DNA from 2 places in the Streptomyces sp. NPDC048191 genome. Region 2 is predicted to be linked to the other one. Evidence: riboswitches for the same ligand, from Rfam matches in the RefSeq annotation. Region 2 holds a riboswitch; the other holds the start of a gene.
The links. Region 2 has a riboswitch for glycine ahead of gcvT (glycine cleavage system aminomethyltransferase GcvT). Riboswitches for the same ligand answer to the same signal wherever they lie in the genome.

Region 1 (7,858 bases), on a different contig from region 2:
AGGCGCCGTCATGGCCTCCGTCCGGATCTCCGTCGACGGCGGCGAACTGACCGCGGCGATCACCAAGGACGCGGTCGAGGACCTCGGCCTCTTCGTCGGCTCCGACGTGGTCGCCCTCATCAAGGCGACCGAGGTGTCCCTGGCGACGGCATGACATGGCGAGGGCCCCGCCCGGAAACCGGACGGGGCCCTCGCCGCACCGTTTGCTCAGTCCTCGTACGCGTCCAGCGGCGGGCAGGAGCAGACCAGGTTGCGGTCGCCGAAAGCCTGGTCGATACGGCGCACCGGCGGCCAGTACTTGTCGGCGGCCGAGACGCCGGCCGGGAAGACGGCCTCCTCGCGGCTGTAGGAGTGCTTCCACTCACCGCCGAGCGCGGCCGCGGTGTGCGGGGCACCGCGCAGCGGGTTGTCCTCCGCCGGCCACTCGCCCGCGCCGACCTTCTCGATCTCCGCGCGGATGGCGATCATCGCGTCGCAGAACCGGTCCAGCTCGCCGATGTCCTCCGACTCGGTCGGCTCGATCATCAGCGTGCCGGCCACCGGGAAGGACATGGTCGGCGCGTGGAAGCCGTAGTCGATCAGGCGCTTGGCCACGTCGTCCACGCTGACGCCGGTCGCCTTGGTCAGCGGCCGCAGGTCGATGATGCACTCGTGCGCGACCAGGTTGCCGGGACCGGTGTAGAGCACCGGGTAGTGCGGCTCCAGGCGCTTGGCGACGTAGTTCGCGGAGAGCACGGCCACCTGCGTGGCCCGCTTCAGGCCCTCGCCGCCCATCAGCCGGACGTACGCCCAGGAGATCGGCAGGATGCCCGCGGAGCCCCAGGGAGCGGCCGAGATCGGGCCGACGCCGGTCTCCGGGCCCGCGGCCGGCTGCAGCGGGTGGTTCGGCAGGTGCGGCGCGAGGTGCTCGCGGACCGCGACCGGGCCGACGCCGGGGCCGCCACCGCCGTGCGGGATGCAGAAGGTCTTGTGCAGGTTCAGGTGCGAGACGTCACCGCCGAAGTGGCCCGGCTTGGCGAGGCCGACCAGGGCGTTGAGGTTGGCGCCGTCGACGTACACCTGGCCGCCGGCGTCGTGCACCTGGGCGCAGATGTCGGCGACGTGCTCCTCGAACACACCGTGCGTCGACGGGTAGGTGATCATCAGCACCGCCAGCTCGTCGCGGTACTGCTCGATCTTCGCCCGCAGGTCCGCGATGTCGATCTCGCCGTCCTCGGCGGTCCTGACGACGACGACCTTCATGCCGGCCATCACGGCGCTGGCCGCGTTGGTGCCGTGCGCGGAGGACGGGATCAGGCAAACGGTGCGCTGCTCGTCGCCGTTGGCGCGGTGGTACCCGCGTACGGCGAGCAGGCCGGCCAGCTCGCCCTGCGAGCCAGCGTTCGGCTGCAGGGAGACCTTGTCGTAGCCGGTGACCTCGGCGAGACGTTCCTCCAGCTCGCGGATGAGCGTCAGGTATCCCTGCGCCTGCTCGGCCGGCACGAAGGGGTGCAGCTGGCCGAACTCCGGCCAGGTGACCGGCTCCATCTCCGTGGTCGCGTTGAGCTTCATGGTGCAGGAGCCCAGCGGGATCATGCCGCGGTCGAGCGCGTAGTCGCGGTCGGCCAGCTTGCGCAGGTAGCGCAGCATCGCGGTCTCGGAGCGGTGCTGGTGGAAGACCGGGTGGGTGAGGTACGTGTCGGTGCGCAGCAGCGACTCGGGGAGGGTGTCCTCGGCGGTCGCGTCCAGCGCCTCGATGTCGCCCTCGACGCCGAAGGCGGACCACACGGCGGCCAGCTGGGCCCGCTTGGTGGTCTCGTCGCAGGCCAGGGAGACATGGTCGGCGTCGACCAGGTGGAGGTTGACCCCGTTTCGCCGGGCGGCGGCGACGATCTCGGCGGCTTTGCCGGGCACACGCGCGGTGAGGGTGTCGAAGTAGGCGCCGTGGACGATCTCGACGCCACCGGCCTTCAGCCCCTCGGCGAGGATGGTGGCGTACCGGTGCGTCCGCCGGGCGATGGTCTGCAGCCCCTCCGGACCGTGGTAGACCGCGTACATGCCGGCCATCACGGCGAGCAGCACCTGCGCGGTGCAGATGTTGCTGGTCGCCTTCTCCCGGCGGATGTGCTGCTCACGGGTCTGCAGGGCGAGCCGGTAGGCCTTGTTCCCGTCCGCGTCGACGGAGACGCCGACGAGCCGGCCGGGCAGGCTGCGCGCGAACTTCTCGTGCACGGCCATGTAGCCGGCGTGCGGACCGCCGAAGCCCATCGGCACGCCGAAGCGCTGGGTGGTACCGACCGCGATGTCCGCGCCCAGCTCGCCCGGCGAGGTCAGCAGCGTCAGCGCGAGCAGGTCGGCGGCGACGGTGACCAGCGCACCCAGCTCGTGCGCCTGGTCGACGAGCGGCTTGATGTCCCGTACGGCACCGGAGGCGCCCGGGTACTGGATCAGCACGCCGTTGATCTCGCGCTCGGCGACCTCGGCCGGAATGCCGTCGCTGAGGTCGGCGACGACGACCTCGACGCCGGTCGGCTCGGCGCGGGTCTGGATGACCGCTATGGTCTGCGGCAGCGCGTCCGCGTCGACCAGGAACAGACCCTTCTTGTTCTTGCCCATGCGCCGCGACAGGGCCATGGCCTCGGCGGCGGCCGTGCCCTCGTCGAGGAGGGAGGCACCGGAGGTGGGCAGCCCGGTGAGGTCGGCGACCACGGTCTGGAAGTTCAGCAGCGCCTCGAGCCGGCCCTGGGAGATCTCCGGCTGGTACGGCGTGTAGGCCGTGTACCAGGCCGGGTTCTCCATGACGTTGCGCAGGATGACCGGCGGGGTGAAGGTGCCGTAGTAGCCGAGGCCGATCATGGAGTCCAGGACCTGGTTGCGGTCGGCGAGCGAGCGCAGCTCGGCGAGCACCTCGGCCTCGGTGCGGCCGCCCGGCAGGTCGAGGGCGTCGGCGTTCTTGATCACATCCGGGACCGCCGCGGCGGTCAGCTCGTCCAGCGAGCCGTAGCCGACGTGCGCGAGCATCTTGGCCCGCGCCTCCTGGTCGGGCCCGATGTGGCGCTGCTCGAAGGGGATGCCCGCTTCGAGTTCCGAGAGCGGAAGGCGGTGGGCGGTCATTGCGGAGGCCTCCTGGTCTGACGCGACCTTCGAAGGGCACCACGGTGTGGGTGCCCCGACGGCCTCCCCCTCTGTCATCTCAACCTGAGAGCTTCACCGGGGCCCGAGGGTCCCGGCTTTCACCGTCGGTGAGAGCGGGAGCCGTCGACACCCGCCCTGCTTTCCAGAGTGACCTCGTCCGTGCGGTACGTGGGCCTGAGAGATTCCGGGGAGGATTTGCTCCTTCGGCGCCTCCGAGGTGGTCGGAGGACTCTCCCGCACGGGGTCAGCAGCCGCTGTCAGCCTACCAGCGGGGTCAACGCCCGGGCCCTCGAGTGGCCGCCGCCCTGAATGTGCTCTTTCGTAGTGCTTACGGATGAGTTGCGACCAAGTGGAGGGAGAGGGCCCGTGCAGACCGAGATCGATCCGCGCAACCTGATCGGCCGCAAGGCGTTCGACCGCAACGGCACCAAGATCGGCACCATCGACGAGGTGTATCTCGACGACGCGACCGGCGTGCCCGAGTGGGCGGCGATACGCACCGGCCTGTTCTCCCGCGACGCCTTCGTCCCCCTGGAGCCGAGCGAGCTCGTCGAGGGCGCCCTCCACGTCCCCTTCGAGCGCGCCCTGATCAAGGACGCCCCCGACTTCGGCGTGGGCCGGCACCTCTCCCCCGAGCAGGAACTGCAGCTGTACCACCACTACGGCTTGGACGTGGCCGCACCCCCGTCCGTACCGGACCACGACTTCGGCAAGCTGGCGGGGTCGGAGGAGGCCTGAGCGCCGAATTCCTCCGCCTCCGACACCAACGGCAACGGATCAGCAGACTCCAGCGCAGGATCATCGACGAAGAACGTCCGCACCCTCCCCGGAGGCGACTGCGGCGTCTCGAACCGCACGGTCACCCGCCCGAGCCCACTCCCCTGCACCCACCCGTGTCCGTACTCCGCGTGTCTGACGTCCTGCCCAGCGCGCCACCGGCGTTCCACGGGCTCCGGCAACGCCACGACGGCCTCACCCTCGACCCTCTCCGGCTCCTCCGCCGGAGGCACTGGCGAGGCCTGCGCGAACAGGTCCTCCTGGGTGTAGTCGGCGAGCCCGGAGACGCCCACCCCGAGCAGCCGGACCCCGCCCGTGGTGTCCACGGAGTCCAGCAGCCGCGCGGCCGCCTCCCGCACGACCGCCGGATCGTCCGTGGGCCCTCTGAGCGTCTCGGAGCGGGTCAGGGTCGAGAAGTCGTACCTGCGCACCTTCAGCACGATGGTCCGACCCGACAGCCCGGCCCCGCGCAGCCGCCCCACGCACCGGTCGGCGAGCCGCTGCACCTCCATTCCGATCCGCAGCCGGTCGTGGATGTCCACGTCGTAGGTGTCCTCCACCGACACCGACTTGGCCTCGCGCTCGGCCACCACCGGCCGCTCGTCGTGGGCCAGGGCCATGGCGTACAGCGCGTGCCCATGGGCCTTGCCGAGCAGCCGCACCAGCTCGTCCTCACCCGCCTCCGCCAGCTCCCCGACGGTGGCTATCCCGGCTCTGCGCAGATGGTCCCCGGTGGCCGGCCCGACCCCGGGCAGCGTCCGCACCGGCATCGGCTCCAGCAGCGCGCGCTCGGTACCCGGCTCGATGACCACCAGACCGTCCGGCTTGGCCTGCTCGGAGGCGATCTTGGCGAGCATCTTGGACGCGGCGAGTCCGACCGATCCGGTGAGTCCCGTGACCGCCCGGATGTCCGCGCGCAGCCTGGTCCCGGTCAGCCGCGCCGAGCCCTCGTCCCAGGCCGTCCCGCCGGCCTCCAGATCCACGAACGCCTCGTCCAGGCTGAGCGGCTCCACCAGCGGCGACAGCTCCCGCAGCAGCGCCATCACCTGCTCGCTGATCTCCCGGTACACGGTGAAGCGCGGCACCAGATACGCGGCGTTCGGTGCCAGCCGGCGCGCCTGGGCCATGGGCATCGCCGAGTGCACCCCGAAGGCACGTGCCTCGTACGACGCGGTGGCCACCACCCCGCGCGGTCCGAGGCCACCCACGACGACCGCCTTCCCGCGCAGGCTCGGCTTGGATGCCTGCTCCACCGAGGCGTAGAAGGCATCCATGTCGAGATGCAGGATCGTGGGCGCGTTTCTCACAACTCCGATGCTGCACCACGGCACTGACAATGCCCGGCCGCGGGCGGGCCGGTGTCGGACGCAGGCCTTCAGACCGCCCGGTTTCGGCGCCGCGCCAGCTCGTCCGCCGGGTTGTGCCCGACGAGGGTCTCGCCGGTGTCGATGCGCTCGCCGTGCAGCTGGGAGAGCGCGCTCTCCACATCCCGCCACACCACGCCGACGGCGATCCCGAAGATGCCCTGACCGCCCTGGAGCAGGGCGTGGACCTCGTCCGGCGAGGTGCACTCGTACACCGTGGCACCGTCGCTCATCAGGGTCATGCGCTCCAGGTCACGGAAACCGCGTTCCCTGAGGTGCTGCACGGCCGTACGGATGTTCTGCAGCGAGACCCCGGTGTCCAGAAACCGCTTCACGATCTTCAGGACGACCACGTCCCGGAAGCTGTACAGCCGCTGCGTGCCCGACCCGTAGGCGGGCCGCACACTGGGCTCGACCAGCCCGGTGCGCGCCCAGTAGTCGAGCTGCCGGTACGTGATGCCCGCGGCCGCGCAGGCCGTCGGCCCGCGATAGCCGATCTGTTCCGACGCCATGGACGCCGCCCCTCCGCCGTTCGGAACCACCGTCGGCCGCTGCGGAGCGTGACCGACCGCGCTGCTCGATGGGGGGTACGCCCTGTTCGAACACAGCTGAGAGCTCGGGGGAGGGTACGGACCGCTCTCCCCGAACCCGCGTCCGGGGGCACCCCCAGCCGTACCGTCGCCGCTGGTTCTCACGCCGACCTCCGTCCTTGACCTGCCTTCACGACGGTAGGCAGTCACCAGGGGTGCGTCAACGATCGCCACACTCGGCACGCCGAGTGATAATCACCCTAGGAGTGGTTTCCCGTGTCCCACCGCGGGGAAAGGCTAGCCGAATGCGCCGACGGGAAGCCGTAGGACGCTCTCACTGGCCGGTGGCAATTGCCCGTGCGCGGGGCCGTCGACACCCACCGGCCGTCGCCGTCACTGGTTGCTCGTACCGAAGTCCTCGGGCGAGATCTGGTCGAGGAACTCGCGGAACTTCTCGACCTCGTCCTCCTGCTCGTCCGGAATGGCGATGCCGGCGTCGTCCAGCACCGTGTCACTGCCGTAGATCGGCGTCCCGGTGCGCAGGGCCAGCGCTATGGCGTCGGAGGGACGGGCGCTGACCTCGACCCCGCTGGCGAAGACCAGCTCCGCGTAGAAGACGCCTTCCCGCAGATCGGTGATGCGTACTTCGGTCAGCTCCTGGCCAACGGCCTCCAGCACGTCCTTGAACAGGTCGTGGGTCAGCGGCCTGGCGGGGGCCATGCCCTGCTGGGCGAACGCGATCGCCGTCGCCTCCCCCGGCCCGATCCAGATGGGGAGGTAACGGTCGCCTCCCACTTCGCGCAGGAGCACGATCGGTTGGTTGGAGGGCATTTCGACCCGGACACCTACGACATCGAGCTCGTTCACACAGTAACCCTAGGCCGTGCCCGGGACGTTTGGGTAGTCGGGCCGGGAACAGCTGCCCGATCCGGCCGCACACAGCCCCGCGGCGTTCACGGCAGCCGTACCCCGAGAGCCGTCTGCACCAGTGCCGCGTGCAGCCTCACCGTGAGCGCCGCCAGCTCCTTCGTACGAGCCTCGGCATGTGCTCTGGTCTGCGGATTGCGGTGGAGCCTGAGCGGGGCCACGACCTGGTCGACGAGCCCCGCCTCACGGTCCGCGGCGGCCTTCATCACCCGCAGGTGGCGCGGCTCGATCCCGAACCGGCCCAGTTCGGAGACGAGTGCGGCCACGGTGACCGCCTCGGCGTCGTACACCCCGTCCTCCAGGGGAGCGATGAGCCCGTACGACTCCCACTCCTTGAGCTCGCCCTCGTCGATCTCGGCGGCCGCGAGCAGCTCGGCCCTGCCAACCCGGGCCACCGTGGGCACCACGGGCTGCTCCCGAACGTCCTCCGCGGTGCGCTGCCGCCCCACCACCGGCAGCTGGACGGCCTCGCCCCGCTCCATCGCGTCGAGGTGCTCACGGATCACCTTGAGCGGCAGATAGTGGTCCCGCTGCATCCTCAGCACATGGGCCAGGCGCTCGACGTCGCCGGCGCTGAACTTGCGGTACCCCGCAGGGGTCCGCTGCGGCTCGATGAGCCCCTCGGACTCCAGAAAGCGGATCTTGGAGATGGTGACTTCGGGGAATTCCTCGCGCAGCGTGTTCAGCACCGTGCCGATGCTCATCAGCCCACTGTCCCTGGCGGCGGTACCGCTTCCGGCACCGCCGCTCGGTGTTTGAAGCATGGACCTTCCCTGGGGTCCCCCGGACGCCGGTCCGGGTGCGGGTCAGATGCCCTGCCGGCTCGCGTAGAACACCAGCCGGTACTTGCCGATCTGTACCTCGTCACCGTTCGACAGGGCGACCTGGTCGATCCGCTCGCGGTTGACGTACGTGCCGTTCAGGCTGCCCACGTCGGCCACCGTGAAGGAGCCGTCCGGGGAGCGCCGGAACTCCACGTGCCGACGCGAGACCGTGACGTCGTCCAGGAAGATGTCGCTCTGCGGGTGACGGCCGGCCGTGGTCAGGTCGCCGTCGAGGAGGAAGCGGCTGCCCGAGTTCGGCCCCCGGCGCACCACCAGCAGCGCCGAACCCATCGGCAGGGCGTCCACCGCGGCCTGCGCCTCC
Region 2 (7,858 bases):
ATGATGCCGGCGGCGCCGTTCGTCGGGGCCGTGACGACCCGGCCGCCCGCCGCGTTCTCCTCGTTCACCGCCATCGCGTAGAGCGTGATCCACTCCATGGCGTGCGCCAACGGATCGCCCTCCGCGCGCAGTTGGCGCGCGGAGACGGCCGCACGGCGGCGGACCTTCAGACCGCCCGGCAGGATGCCCTCGCGGGACATGCCACGGGCGACGCACTCGCGCATCACCCGCCAGATCTCCAGCAGACCGGCCCGGATCTCCTCCTCCGTGCGCCAGGCCCGCTCGTTCTCCAGCATCAGGGAGGAGATCGACAGGCCCGTCTCCTTCGTCAGGCGCAGCAGCTCGTCGCCCGTGCGGAAGGGGTACTTCAGGACCGTGTCGTCCAGCTTGATCCGGTCCGCGCCGACCGCGTCCTCGTCCACGACGAAGCCGCCGCCGACCGAGTAGTACGTCTTCGACAGCAGTTCGGCGCCGGTGCCGTCGTACGCCCATATCGTCATGCCGTTGGCGTGGTACGGCAGGGCCTTGCGGCGGTGCAGGACCAGGTCGTCGTCGAAGGAGAACGGGATCTCGTGCTCGTCGAGGAGGCGGATGCGGCCCGCCTCCTTGATCCTCTCCACCCGCGCGTCCGCCGTCTCCACGTCCACCGTGCGCGGGGAGGCGCCCTCCAGGCCGAGCAGGACCGCCTTCGGGGTGCCGTGACCGTGGCCGGTCGCGCCCAGGGAGCCGTACAGCTCGCAACGGAGGGAGGCCACCGAGGCCAGCAGATCCTCGTTGCGCAGCCGGCGGGCGAACATCCGCGCCGCCCGCATCGGGCCGACCGTGTGGGAGCTGGACGGGCCGATGCCGATCGAGAACAGGTCGAAGACCGAGATGGCCACGGTCACTCCTCAAGAACAGGGGGTGGCGGGGCACCCTCGGGGATCATCCGTCGGGTGCCCCACCGGGGGACTTGCCTGTCCGGGTCTACTTGTTCAGACCCGGGTACAGCGGGTGCTTGTCGGCGAGCGCCGTCACGCGCGCCTTGAGGGCCTCGGCGTCGGCGCCCCCGAAGGGGGACGGCGCCTTCAGCGTCTCGGCGATCACGTCCGCGACCTCGGCGAAGTCCTCGGCGGTGAAGCCGCGGGTCGCGAGGGCGGGCGTGCCGATCCTGAGGCCCGAGGTGACCATCGGGGGCCGCGGGTCGTTCGGGACGGCGTTGCGGTTGACCGTGATGCCGACCTCGTGGAGGCGGTCCTCGGCCTGCTGGCCGTCCAGCTCGGACTCGCGCAGGTCCACGAGGATCAGGTGGACGTCCGTGCCGCCGGACAGGACGTTCACACCGGCCTCGCGGGCGTCGGCCGCCGTCAGGCGCTCGGCCAGGATGCGCGCGCCCTCCACTGTACGACGCTGGCGCTCCTTGAAGTCCTCGCCGGCGGCGACCTTGAAGGAGACCGCCTTCGCCGCGATCACGTGCTCCAGCGGGCCGCCCTGGAAGCCCGGGAAGACGGACGAGTTCAGCTTCTTCGCGAAGTCCTTCTTCGCCAGGATGATGCCGCCGCGCGGGCCGCCCAGGGTCTTGTGGGTCGTGGAGGTCACCACGTCCGCGTACTCGACCGGGTTCGGGTGCAGCCCGGCCGCGACCAGGCCCGCGAAGTGCGCCATGTCGACCCACAGGTAGGCCCCGGCCTCGTCCGCGATCCGGCGGAAGGCGGCGAAGTCCAGCTGGCGGGGGTACGCCGACCAGCCCGCGATGATCACCTTCGGCCGGTGCTCCTTGGCGAGCCGCTCGACCTCGGCCATGTCGACCAGGCCGGTCTCGGCGTCCACGTGGTAGGCGACCACGTTGAACTGCTTGCCCGAGAAGTTCAGGCGCATGCCGTGGGTCAGGTGGCCGCCGTGGGCGAGGTCCAGGCCGAGGATGGTGTCCCCGGGCTGGGCCAGCGCGAACAGGGCCGCCTGGTTGGCGGAGGCGCCGGAGTGGGGCTGGACGTTGGCGTACTCGGCGCCGAACAGTTCCTTGATCCGGTCGATCGCGATCTGCTCGGCGACGTCGACGTGCTCGCAGCCGCCGTAGTAGCGGCGGCCCGGGTAGCCCTCGGCGTACTTGTTGGTCAGCACCGAGCCCTGCGCCTCCATGACCGCGAGCGGCGCGAAGTTCTCGGAGGCGATCATCTCCAGCGTGGACTGCTGGCGGCGGAGCTCGGCGTCGACCGCGGCGGCGATCTCCGGGTCCAGCTCGTGCAGGGACGTGTTCAGGACGGTCATGCGGCTACGGCTCCTCAGCTGCCGGAAAACTCGGTGTACTCGTCGGCGGAGAGCAGGTCGGCCGGCTCCTCCGAGACGCGCACCTTGAACAGCCAGCCGCCCTCGAAGGGGGCCGAGTTCACCAGCGACGGGTCGTCGACGACGTTCTCGTTGACCTCGGTGACCTCACCGGTGACCGGCGAGTACAGGTCGGAGACCGACTTGGTGGACTCCAGCTCGCCGCAGGTCTCGCCCGCGGACACCGTGGAGCCGACCTCGGGGAGCTGGACGAAGACGACATCGCCGAGCGCGTTGGCCGCGTGCTCCGTGATGCCGACCGTCGACACGCCGTCCTCGGCGGCCGACAGCCACTCGTGCTCCTTGCTGTAGCGCAGCTGCTGGGGGTTGCTCATGGCCTGAATTCTCCTGTACGCGGGAAAGTGCTGGTGACGGGGGGACTGCTGAAACCGCTGGTGAGTGCCGCGAACGTGCGCGGGGTCACAGCGCGAGTGCGCCCAGTGTCTACTTCTGGCGCTTGTAGAACGGCAGCGCCACGACCTCGTACGGCTCGTGGCTGCCCCGGATGTCCACGCCGACACCCTCGGTGCCCGGCGCCGCGTGCGCCGCGTCGACGTAGGCCATGGCGATCGGCTTGCCCAGGGTGGGGGAGGGGGCACCGGAGGTGACCTCGCCGATCACCTCGCCGCCGGCGACGACGGCGTACCCGGCGCGCGGGACCCGGCGGCCCTCGGCGATCAGCCCGACGAGGACCCGCGGCGGGTTCTCCTGAGCCTTGGCGGCCGCCTCGGTGAGCGCCTCGCGGCCCACGAAGTCGCCCTCCTTCTCGAACTTCACCACCCGGCCGAGCCCGGCGTCGAAGGGGGTGAGCGAGGTGGTCAGCTCGTGCCCGTACAGCGGCATGCCCGCCTCCAGGCGCAGGGTGTCGCGGCAGGACAGCCCGCACGGGACCAGACCGACGCCCTCGCCGGCCTTGGTCAGCGCCTGCCACAGCTCCACGGCGTGCCCGGGCCTCACGAACAGTTCGAAGCCGTCCTCGCCGGTGTAGCCGGTGCGGGCGATCAGGGCCGGGACGCCGGCCACCGTGCCAGGCAGCCCGGCGTAGTACTTCAGGCCGTCGAGGTCGGCGTCGGTCAGGGACTTCAGGATGCCGGGCGACTCGGGGCCCTGGACGGCGATCAGCGCGTAGGCGTCCCGGTCGTCGCGGACCTCGGCGTCGAAACCGGCGGCGCGCTCGGTCAGCGCGTCCAGCACCACCTGGGCGTTGGAGGCGTTGGCGACCACCATGTACTCGGTCTCGGCGAGCCGGTAGACGATCAGGTCGTCCAGGATGCCGCCGTCGGCCCGGCAGATCATGGTGTAGCGGGCGCGGCCGACGCCGACGGAGGCGATGTTGCCGACCAGGGCGAAGTTCAGGAGGGCGGCCGCACCGGCGCCGGTGACGGTGATCTCGCCCATGTGGGAGAGGTCGAAGAGGCCCGCCTTCGTCCGCACCGCGAGGTGCTCGTCGCGCTCGGAGCCGTAGCGCAGCGGCATGTCCCAGCCGGCGAAGTCGGTCATCGTCGCACCGAGCGAGCGATGCAGGGCATCGAGCGCGGTGTGACGGAGTTCGGTACTGCTCATCGGTCGGTCGTCTCCCAGGGAAAGACAGGACGGGCGAGGAACGTTCCTCCCCATCTGTCATCGGAACCTGAGAGGTTCGCCAGGACCGCCACAGGGACGATCGCGGCTTGCACCTTGGGTGGAGCCACTGACGCAGCGGCCCGCTTTTCAGATGTGCCTCGCCCGCGCGGTAACGGGGCCTGAGAGATTCAAGGGAGGGACTTGCTCCTTCGGCGTCCCAGCGAAGGCTGCTGGGAACTCTCCCGCGCGGATTCAAGCGGCCGGTATGCAGTTGGCGGCCACATCATTGCACGGCGAGCGGGCTTTTGTAACCGACCTGTGGCAGGACGCGGACCCGGCCGCCGACACCGTCCATTACCTTCTCTTTGCGCGCAGCGGAAACGAGGATTACCGGGCCGACAGGGGAGGACGATCACGTGAACAGGACCCCGGGGTACGCCACCGTCACCACCGGCATCGCCGTGCCGAGGCAACGCCGCGCCCCGGCCCCGCTCGTCCGGGACCTGCGCGACCGCGCCGGCCGCAGCCCGCGCGCCCTGGTCTTCGGCCCCGGCGACCTGGCCGTGATCACCGGCCTGCCGGGCAGCGGCAAGTCCACCCTGATGCACCGCGCGGTCGCCGGCGCCCGCCTCGACTCCCAGGACACCCGCGACCGCTTCGCGGCCCGCCTGCCCCGCTTCCTCCCCTACGCGATCTACCGCCCCCTGGTCCGCCTCGCCCACTACGCGGCCCTGCGCCGCGCCCTGCGCACCGGCGAAGGCGTCGTCGTGCACGACTGCGGCACCCAGCCCTGGGTGCGTGCCTGGCTCGCCCGCGCGGCACGCCGCCGCGGCGGCACCCTCCACCTGCTGCTGCTCGACGTCACCCCCGAGACCGCCCGCGAGGGCCAGCGCGAGCGCGGCCGCGGCGTCTCCGGCTACGCCTTCCGCCGCCACCGCCGTACGACCGCCCGGCTGCTCGGCGCGGTCGAGCGGGGGAAGCCGCCCGCGGGCTGCGGTTCGGTGGTCCTGCTGGACCGGCCGGCGGCGGACGCCCTGCGGCGGATCGCTTTCACGGAGCGGGGAACCGTCACGGCCACCCGCTAGCCTTCATGGTCACAGCAGTTGTTCCCAGCAGGCGGTAGGCAGATGGACTTCCCGGCGGACATTCCCGCGGACTTCCCGGCACAGGCGCACCCCCAGCCGCACGGCGGCTGGCCCGGCAACGAACTGGAGGAGGTGCTCTCGGCCTCCCTCGGCATACCCGCCGCGGCCGGCCGGATCATCGAGGTGCTGGGCCGCAGCCTGCTGTGGATCCCGCTGCCGAGCGGCGGCGGCCCGGACAGCGGACCGCTCGACCTGCCCACGCTGGAGATCGACGGCCAGGTGTACGTCCCGGCGTTCAGCTCCGAGGAACAGCTGCGCCAGGCGGCCGGCCCGCACATGGCGTACACCATCGCCCCCGCCGTGGAGTTCGCCCGCGGTCTGCCCCCGCAGGCCGGCATCGCGGTGAACCCCGACGCGCTGGTCGGCATCCCGCTCCCGCCCGAGGCGGTGGCCGAGCTGTGCCGGGCCGGCCGTACCCCGCTCGACGGTCCGAACACCGGCGGCCGGGTCCGCCTCTTCGAGCCCGACTGGCAGGACGACCCGGTCGACTTCCTCTCCGCCGCGTCCGCCGAGTTCGCCGGGACCGGTGTGGTCCTCGCCGCCCGCCGCTGCCTGGCCGCCGTCGAGACGGCCGAGCCGGTGATGTTCGTCGGCGTCGAACTCTCCCAGTGGGAGGGCGACCTGCGCACCCTGCCCATGCAGGCCCTGGGCAGGGCCCTCGGCAAAGTCCCGGTCAAGTGGCCGGTCAACCTCGTCCTCATGGACGTGACGGACGACCCGGTGGCCGCTTGGCTGAGGACGAACGTCCGGCCCTTCTATCAGTACGGTCACTAGAAGCACGGCCACCGCAAGCCGACGGGGGCGGCCGGCCCCGGGGCGCGGGGCCGTGCCCGATATGCGGCTCCGCCGCGGGGCGCGAGAACCCACCACGCACCCGCACCCGCGCACGTACCCGAGGCGGCAACCCGGTGGGCGCTTAAGCTGTCTCCAAACGCGGGGCACGAAGAAGAGAAGGGCACGACAGGTGAGCGCCAGCCAGAGCGGCAGCGTGAGCGGCAGCGTCGAGCACATGCTGCGCCAGGTCACCCCCGGCCGCTACGACGCCTACGAGGCCCTGCTCCGCGCCCTCGCCGTCCCCTCCTCCGGCCAGATCTGGATGCTCCTGTGGCACGGCCAGGCCGGCTCCCCGGACGCCCAGTACGGGAACATGGAGGTCGACGGCTTCCAGTACGCCCCGTGCGTCACCTCCGCCCAGGAGCTGTCGGCCAGCGGCTGGAACAGGTCGTACGAGGTCGTCGACGGCCTCGATGTCGCCCGTACCCTCTATCCGGACCACTACGGCCTCTGGCTCAACCCGCACGCCCCCGGCGGTGGCCTCGGCATCCCCTGGCTGGACCTGCGCCGTATCGCCACGGGCCTGGACCGCCAGCCCGCCGGACCCCTCCGGCTGACCGAGCCCGGCATCGAGATCTCGCAGTTCTACGCCCTCCTCGCGCAGAACGCCCACCGCACCCCGGCCCTGCGCTCCCTGCGCCGTGCCTGGGTGCAGCCGGCGCTCGGGGCGCCGTACCTGGCCATCGGCCTGGACGTCTACGACACCTCACCGGCCGCGGTGGACTCGGTGCGCGCGATGATGCAGCAGTCCGTGGGCGCGGTCCCGGAGGGCCTGCCGGTGTCCACGGTCGCCATGACCGACGACTACGACCCGGTCGTGATGTGGATGCGGGCCAACGCCCGCCCCTTCTACGACCGCGAGGCCCACGCGGCGCCCCAGCCCCGGCTGCAGGCCTCCCCCCAGCCGCAGGCCCCCGTCGCCGGGTACGGCTATCCGCCGGTCCACGGGGGCTACTGACCTGCGCTTATGGGGCATACCGCCCTACCCGCGCGGCGGTCCTCACCCCCAGTGGCCGTCCGGTCGCCGTAACGGCTTGTCCGGATAACAGGAAACGCCAGCTTGCATCACGGTTGCGCATCCATTCCCCGTCAAGGCTGGCGGCTGATCGCGCAAGCGTTGAAGACTCCCCCTTCAAGGGGTTCGCCCCTGTGTACGACGGACTGTTTGATGCCGCTACCAGCGGCAAGTGCGGGCCGGCTACCGCCGGTTGAGAGGGGTCCCAGCCTAATGACGGCACCATTGCACGAGCCGACCGCGGAAGCGGCCCCGGGCGCGGCCGAGGAAGCGGCGGTTGCGGCCGGCGACGCGAAGGCCGTTCAGGGCCGGTCCCTGGGGCGGATCGCCTGGGAACGCCTCAAGCGGGACAAGCTCGCCCTCACGGGCGGCATAGTCGTGCTCCTCCTCATCGTGATCGCGCTGCTCGCGCCGGTGATCACGAACCTCGTGGGCCAGGACCCGGACCTCTACCACCAGAGCCTGATCGACCCGCTCTTCAGCACGCCCAAGGGATCCCTGGGCGGCATGAGCGGCGACCACCTGCTCGGTGTGGAGCCGGTCAACGGCCGCGACATCTTCGCCCGCATCCTCTACGGCGCCCGGATCTCGCTGCTCGTCGGCTTCCTGTCGGCCGTGGTGGCCGTCATCCTGGGCACCATCCTCGGTATCCTGGCGGGCTTCTTCGGCGGCTGGGTCGACTCGCTCATCAGCCGGGTCATGGACGGCCTGCTCGCCTTCCCGCAGCTGCTGTTCATCATCGCGCTGGTCTCCGTCATGCCCAATCAGATGCTGGGCCTCACCGGCACGGGCGTGCGCGTGTTCGTGATGATCCTGGTCATCGGCTTCTTCGGCTGGCCCTACATCGGACGTGTCGTGCGCGGTCAGACGCTCTCGCTGCGCGAACGCGAGTACGTCGAGGCGGCCCGCTCGCTCGGCGCCGGGCGGTTCTACATCCTCTTCAAGGAACTGCTGCCCAACCTCGTCGCGCCCATCATCGTGTACACGACGATGATGA

Region 1: it holds a riboswitch for glycine, as region 2 does, so the genes downstream of both, gcvP (aminomethyl-transferring glycine dehydrogenase) here and gcvT (glycine cleavage system aminomethyltransferase GcvT) in region 2, are expected to answer to the same signal.

Annotation. Positions count from the first base shown of each region.
Region 1 covers NZ_JBEZMO010000014.1:6,307-14,164, reverse strand. The annotation lists gene AB0D93_RS22610 (TOBE domain-containing protein) at 1-154, shown strand, start outside; gene gcvP (aminomethyl-transferring glycine dehydrogenase) at 208-3,093, opposite strand; glycine riboswitch at 3,267-3,361, opposite strand; gene AB0D93_RS22600 (PRC-barrel domain-containing protein) at 3,481-3,852, shown strand; gene AB0D93_RS22595 (DNA polymerase IV) at 3,774-5,198, opposite strand; gene AB0D93_RS22590 (MerR family transcriptional regulator) at 5,267-5,950, opposite strand; gene AB0D93_RS22585 (bifunctional nuclease family protein) at 6,179-6,652, opposite strand; gene AB0D93_RS22580 (MerR family transcriptional regulator) at 6,739-7,476, opposite strand; gene AB0D93_RS22575 (FHA domain-containing protein) at 7,519-7,858, opposite strand, start outside.
Region 2 covers NZ_JBEZMO010000008.1:15,766-23,623, forward strand. The annotation lists gene AB0D93_RS15550 (L-serine ammonia-lyase) at 1-881, opposite strand, end outside; gene glyA (serine hydroxymethyltransferase) at 967-2,247, opposite strand; gene gcvH (glycine cleavage system protein GcvH) at 2,262-2,639, opposite strand; gene gcvT (glycine cleavage system aminomethyltransferase GcvT) at 2,749-3,867, opposite strand; glycine riboswitch at 4,025-4,122, opposite strand; gene AB0D93_RS15570 (AAA family ATPase) at 4,284-4,952, shown strand; gene AB0D93_RS15575 (enhanced serine sensitivity protein SseB) at 4,995-5,786, shown strand; gene AB0D93_RS15580 (enhanced serine sensitivity protein SseB C-terminal domain-containing protein) at 6,022-6,804, shown strand; gene AB0D93_RS15585 (ABC transporter permease) at 7,075-7,858, shown strand, end outside.